DNA from 2 places in the Stenotrophomonas muris genome. Region 1 is predicted to be linked to the other one. Evidence: predicted binding sites of a transcription regulator. Region 1 holds the regulator's gene; the other holds the start of a gene.
The links. Region 1 encodes FliA, which starts transcription of late flagellar genes. Its sites were predicted from a motif close to TAAAGTTTNNCNNNCNNNGGCCGATAA; they were not measured.
Positions count from the first base shown of each region.

Region 1 (3,408 bases):
GAGCAAGCTGGACGAGACCGGCCGCTTCGGCAACGCCCTGTCGGTGGCCGTGGACCACGTCCTGCCGATCACCTGGGTGACCGATGGCCAGGACGTCCCGGAGGACCTGCACCGGGCCAGTGCAGCCAATCTTGTACTTCGCCTTGAAGATTTGCGCCGAGCGGCCGATATGCCCTGCAACCCGGAGTTGAACCATGCCGTCGCGTGAGTACGCCAAGCTGACCAAGACCTTCCCGCTGTCGGCCACCCGCAGCGAGCCGCTCGGCCCTGTGCGCACCATCGCGGTGACCGGCGGCAAGGGCGGCGTGGGCAAGACGAATGTGTCCGCCAACCTGGCGGTGGCGCTGGCCGGCATGGGCAAGCGCACGCTGCTGCTGGACGCCGACCTCGGCCTGGCCAACATCGACGTGATCCTGGGCTTGAACCCCACCTTTACGCTGGCCGACCTGGTGGCCGGCCGCTGCTCGCTGGACGACGTCATCGTCGAAGGCCCGAACGGCGTGCTGGTGGTCCCGGCCGCTTCCGGCCGCCGGCACATGGCCGAGCTGGCCCCGGCCGAGCATGTCGGCCTGGTCAACGTGTTCTCCGAACTGGAACGCGAGCTGGACATCATGGTGGTCGATACCGCCGCCGGCATCACCGACGGCGTGCTGACCTTCTGCCAGGCCGCGCAGGACACCGTGGTGGTGGTCTGTGACGAACCAGCCTCGATCACCGACGCCTACGCACTGATCAAGGTGCTGTCGCGCGAGCGCGGCGTGGACCGCATCCAGGTGGTGGCCAACATGGTGCGCGACCCGAACGAGGGCCGTGTGCTGTACGAGAAGCTGACCCGCGTCTGCGAGAAGTTCCTCGCCGATGTCTCGCTGAACTACCTGGGCTGCGTGCCGCAGGATGACTGGCTGCGCCTGTCGGTGCAGCGCCAGCAGCCGGTGGTGAAGGCCTATCCATCCAGCCCGTCGGCGCTGGCGATCACCGAGATCGCACGCCGCACCGCGCGCTGGCAGGCACCGACCGAACCGCGCGGTGGCGTCGAGTTCTTCCTCGAACGCATCCTCAAGCAGCGTGGGGTGGCCGCATGAAAGGCGCCGCCCACCAGTACAGGGAAGTCCAGCGCTCGGCGGCCAACGAGGTCATCGCCCAGCATTCGGACCTGGTGCGACGCATCGCCCACCACCTGGCCGCGCGCCTGCCGGCCAGCGTCGAAGTCGATGATCTGATCCAGGCCGGCATGATGGGCCTGATCGAAGCCTCGCGCAGCTACGACGCCGACCAGGGCGCCTCGTTCGAGACCTATGCCTCGATCCGCATCCGCGGCTCGATGATCGACGAGATCCGCCGTGGCGACTGGGTGCCGCGCTCGGTGCACCGCCGTGCCCGTGATGCCGCCGCCACCATCCGCCGCCTGGAACAGAGCACGGGCCGTGCCGCCAGCGCCACCGAAGTGGCCGCCGCGATGGAGATGCCGCTGCCCGAATACCTGCGCCTGATGGAAGACGCCGCACGTGGCCAGGTGCTGAGCCTGGAGTCGCGCATCGAAGACCAGGGCGAACTGGATACTGTCGCCCAGGGCGGCCCGACTCCACAACAGGTGCTGGAGCGCGGCGAGTTCGGCCGTGAGCTGGGCAAGGCCATCGGCCACCTGCCCGAGCGCGAACAGCTGGTGCTCTCGCTGTACTACGAGCAGGAGCTGAACCTGAAGGAGATCGGCGCGGTGCTCGGCGTGAGCGAGTCGCGGGTCTGCCAGATCCATGGCCAGGCCGTGCTGCGCCTGCGCGGCCGCCTGAAGATTTTCGAGGCCGTCGACGCCGGCCTGGAAGAATGAACATCCCCGAGGCGACTGCCCCCGGCCGCCCGGAATGAACAACAAAGGAACTCTGCTTTGAACAAGAACATGCGCATCCTCATCGTCGACGACTTCTCGACCATGCGTCGAATCGTCAAGAACCTGCTGGGCGATCTGGGCTTCACCAACACCGCCGAAGCCGAGGACGGGCATGCCGCGCTGTCGCTGCTGCAGAGCCAGCCCTTCGATTTCGTCGTCACCGACTGGAACATGCCGGTGATGACCGGCATCGAACTGCTCAAGGCGATCCGTGCCGACGCCAAGCTGAAGACCCTGCCGGTGCTGATGGTCACCGCCGAAGCCAAGCGCGAGCAGATCATCGAAGCGGCCCAGAACGGCGTGAACGGCTACATCATCAAGCCGTTCACCGCGCAGACGCTGGAAGAGAAGCTGGGCAAGATCTTCGAACGCCTGGCGGCCAGCGCCTGATGGATACCACGGTCGACAAGAACGCCCTCGCCCTGCGCCTGCAGGAAGCCCTGGATGCCCTGGAGTCCGGTGACGAAGCCGCCTGGCGGCAACGCATCGACGGACTGGTCGCGCTGCGCACGCAGCCGATGATGAGTGGCCTCTCGCGGCTGGCCCGCGAGCTGGGGCAGGCCCTGGGCGAACTGCCGACCGTGCCCAGCGAGGCCGGCGAACTGGACGATGCGTGCGCACGTCTGGACCACGTGGTGGCGATGACCGAACAGGCTACCCACCGCACCCTGGACCTGGCCGAGGAATGCCGCAGCCTGACCGAGCAGCTGCGCGCCGAAGGCCTGCAGCCAGGCCAGGACGTGCAGCTCGAGCGCATCCGCCACAACCTGACCGAGATCGCCCTGACCCAGAGCTACCAGGACCTGACCGGGCAGATCATCCGTCGCGTGGTCGGCATCGTCCGCCGCGTGCATGAAGGCTTCGGCGCGCTCGGCCTGCCGCCGGAACAGCATCGCACCGACCCGGAACTGGCCGGGCCGGCACTGAAGGGACTGGACCGCCACGCGGTCTCGCAGAACGACGCCGACGACCTGTTGTCGGATCTGGGGCTGTAAGCATGAGCGCGGTATCCGACGACATCACTGCCGATTTCATCATCGAGGCACAGGAAATCCTGGATCGCCTCGGCGAACAGCTGGTGTCGCTGGAGCAGGCACCGCAGGACACCGAACAGCTCAACGCGGTGTTCCGGGGCTACCACACGCTCAAGGGCGGCGCGGGTTTCCTCGGTGTCACCGCCATGGTCGAGCTGTGCCACGCCGCTGAAGAGGCGCTGGGCGCTGCACGTGCCGGCCAGGCCGTGCTGCAGGCCCATCACTTCGACGCCGCCCAGCAATCGCTGGACTACCTGCAGTCGATGCTCGATGCCGTGTCTTCCGGCACCGAGCCGGGCTATGCACCGCCGGACCTGATCGCCCAGTTCGACGTGCATGGCGGTGCAGCAGCGCCTGCCGCCGCTGCCGCCGCACCGGCGGCCGGTGCCGGCGACCTGATCACCGACGACGAGTTCGAGGCGCTGCTCGACCAGCTGCACGGTGGCAACGCACCGACTGCGGTGGCGCCGGCAAAGAAGGCCGACGACG
Region 1 covers NZ_CP199879.1:1,598,235-1,601,642, forward strand. The annotation lists gene flhF (flagellar biosynthesis protein FlhF) at 1-208, shown strand, start outside; gene ACUVWL_RS07265 (MinD/ParA family ATP-binding protein) at 195-1,082, shown strand; gene ACUVWL_RS07270 (RNA polymerase sigma factor FliA) at 1,079-1,825, shown strand; gene cheY (chemotaxis response regulator CheY) at 1,883-2,275, shown strand; gene ACUVWL_RS07280 (protein phosphatase CheZ) at 2,275-2,880, shown strand; gene ACUVWL_RS07285 (chemotaxis protein CheA) at 2,883-3,408, shown strand, end outside.

Region 2 (3,408 bases), 790 kb from region 1:
TAGGTCAACGAGGCCTGCCAGCCGCTCTGCGGTGCCCACTCGATGCCCAGTTCCTTGTTCAGGCTGGTTTCCGCCTTCAGGTCCGCGTTGCCGCGCATGTAGCAACCGGCACCCAGGCTCGGCAGTGCATTCGGGCAGCCGTTGCCACGGGTGTAGTACAGATAGTCCGGATTGGACTGGTACAGGTTCGGCGCCTTGAACGCGCGGGCGATGCCGCCCTTCACCACCCAGTCGCTGTTGATGCGGAACTGCGCATTGAGGCTGGGGCTGGTGTTGTTGCCGAACTGGCTGTGGTGGTCGAAGCGCAGGCCCGGGGTGACGATCCAGCGCTCACCCAGGTAGATGTTGTCTTCGACGAACACTGCGGTGGTCTGCGCGTCGGCCTTGCCCCGCGCGCGATCGGCCGACAGCCCCGGGATACCGCCGCCGCTGCTGCTGGACTGGCTCATCGAGTACGGGTCGGTCAGGCGGCTGTCCAGGTATTCAAAGCCCAGCGTCCAGATGTTCTCGGCGCTGCCCAGCGAGGTCGGGAAGCTCACTTCGCCATCCAGCTGGTAGTTGCGCAGGCGCGAGGTCGACCAGTCGGTGCCGTTGAAGCTGCCTTCCGGGCCACCGGCCAGGCCTTCATTGATGCGCGAGTTGTTGACCGCTTCCACCGCGGCGGTCACCCGCGAGGTCACGTCGCCCCAGCGGCCGCGATGGGTGATCGCGCCGGTGTTGCGGTACATGCGGTTGGTTTCCGCTTCGCCGTCGGCCAGCGCCGCCAGGTCAACGCCGGTCGAGGTACCGGTAGTGCTGACCGCGCGGTCACCGGCGTAGATGTTGCCCTGGCGGCTGGTGCCGGCTTCGAACTCCACCACCTGGTCGGCGGTGATGTCCCAGCGCAGCAACGCGTTGACGTCGCGGTTCTTGACACCCTCGCGGCCAGCCGGCGGCACCGCGTTCGGGTTGGTGGCGTACTGGCGGTTGAGGTCCAGTGAGTCGGCGTCGGTCTTGTTGAGGTTGCCGTACAGGCGGAACGACAGGGTGTCGGTCATCGGCCCGCTCAGCTGCAGGCCGACGCGCTCGCTGCCGCCTTCGGCGCTGTGCTCGGGCACCAGGCCATACAGGTCGACCGCGCCGGTCAGGTCGCCGGTCGGGCGCTTGGTGATGATGTTGACCACGCCACCGGACGCACCGGAGCCATAGCGTGCCGCCGCAGGGCCGCGCAGCACTTCGATGCGCTCGATCATTTCCGCCGGCACCCAGTTGGTATCACCGCGGGTATTGCGCTCACCGCTACGGCCCATGCGCACGGCATCACGCGCACCGATGCGCTTGCCGTCGACCAGGATCAGGGTGTTTTCCGGGCCCATGCCACGCAGGTCGATCTGGCGGTTGTTGCCGTACTGGCCCGAGGCGCTGTTGCCGGTGAGGTTGACGCCCGGCATGGTGCGCAGCAGCTCGGCGATGTCGTTGGCCGGCGGGCGCTTGGCGATGTCCTCGGCGGTGATGGTCGAGGTACCCAGTGCCTGGCGGGCAATCTGCGAGGCGGTGACATGCACCGTGTCGATATCGGTGGCATCGGTTTCGGCCTGGGCGGTCAGGGCGCTTCCCGCCAGCAGGGCGGCAACGGCGAGCGCCAGCGGGCGCGGCGAAAGGACAACGGCAGGAGACATGATCTGGACCTTCTGGCAGGGCAACGGGGCCTCTGGCAAAGGGCTTGAGGCAACGACGAGGGGGAGGCGGAGCGTCGCTGCAGTCGCCTGCGGGCCGATCCGTGCGCGCATTCTCCCATCAATGCGAGTGATTCTCAAATGCGTTCACTCATTGCCGCCGCGGCGCCGACGTGCTTTGCGCGCCGTGCAACCCTGCATCGCGCATAAACTGACCGGCCAACCCGCCATCAACCGTGCGCCACCGCGGCCGATACCCGTGGTTTGCCGTACGCAGTCAGAGATCGACGTGGAACCACCCCAACTGGACGATGCCAGCCAACCGCTGGCCGAGGCCTGGCAGCACTGCCTGCAACAGGCCGGCCCTGCCGCCACCGCGCTGCTGCACGCCGCCGCCGCCGATGCCCCGCCGGCGCTGGCCCAACGCTTCTACGAGGTACTGCTGCAGGACGGGCGTGCACGCCGCTTCCTGTCCCACGATCAGGTCAAGCAGCGCCTGCAGCCGGCCATGCAGCGCTGGCTGGTGCAGTTGCTGACCACCAATGCCGACGGTATTGCCGGCGCCGTTGCCTCGCAGCGGGTGATCGGCGATGTGCATGCCCGGGTCGGTATTCCGGTCGACCTGGTCACCCGCGGCGCGCGCGTGCTCAAGCACGAACTGTTCGTGCGCCTGCACGACGACGCGCCCGACAGTGCCACTGCGTTCGCCGCCATCGACTGCCTCAGCGCGATCATGGACATCGCCATGGAAGGCATGACCCTGGCCTATACCCATGCACGCGAGCGCTCGACCCGCGCCGATGCTGCGTACCGGCTGTTCTCGCTGGTGCAGAACGTCGGCACCGAACGCGAACGCCAGCGCGCACTGCTGCTGGACTGGGAGAACGCCCTGCTCTACGCGCTCGCTGGCCACGTACAGGCCAGCGACAGCGCCAGCCTGGCCACTTCCGAGTTCGGCCTGTGGTTCACCCACAAGGGCATCCCCAGCTTCGGCGAGAGCAGCGAGACCCGGCAGGTCGGCCAGCTGATGGCCCGCATCGACAGCAACCTGCAGCGGGCGAGCAACGATGCCCCGGCACAACGACTGGCGGTGCTGCCGGCCATCCGCGAGGACCTGGCCGCCATCCGCACCCTGATGACGCTGCTGTTCGAGCGCATCGGCGAGCTGGATGCCGGCAGCGATGCGCTGACCAACCTGCTCAACCGCCGCTTCCTGCCTACCGTGCTGCGCCGGGAGATCGAGCTGGCCACGCGCAACCGCACGCCGTTCTCGCTGCTGCTGCTCGACCTGGATCACTTCAAGGCGATCAACGACGGCCACGGCCACGACGCCGGGGACCGCGCGCTGCAGCACGTCGCCGGCCTGCTCGGCCAGCTGACCCGCGGCAGTGACTACCTGTTCCGCTATGGCGGCGAGGAGTTCGTGGTGGTGCTGGTCGCGGCCAGCGAATCACAGGCCGCGGTGATCGCCGAAAGCCTGCGGCGGCAGATCGCGCAGTCACCGGTGGCATTGGCCAACGGCCAGGTACTGGCACTGACCGCCAGCATCGGCGTAGCCGGCCATGACGGCCACCCGGACTACGAGCGGCTGATGGCACGGGCCGATGCGGCGATGTACGAGGCCAAGCGCAGCGGCCGCAACCGCGTGGTAGTGGCCAGCGCGGACCTTGAGGAAGCACCGGGACGGCGTGCACTGCAGCGATGACGACAGGACAGGTAGAGTCGACCGCTGGTCGACTATCGCACGCAGCGC
Region 2 covers NZ_CP199879.1:2,389,126-2,392,533, forward strand. The annotation lists gene ACUVWL_RS11085 (TonB-dependent siderophore receptor) at 1-1,658, opposite strand, end outside; gene ACUVWL_RS11090 (GGDEF domain-containing protein) at 1,945-3,360, shown strand.
Region 2: the regulator FliA is predicted to act here: its motif matches at 1,886-1,912, upstream of ACUVWL_RS11090 (GGDEF domain-containing protein).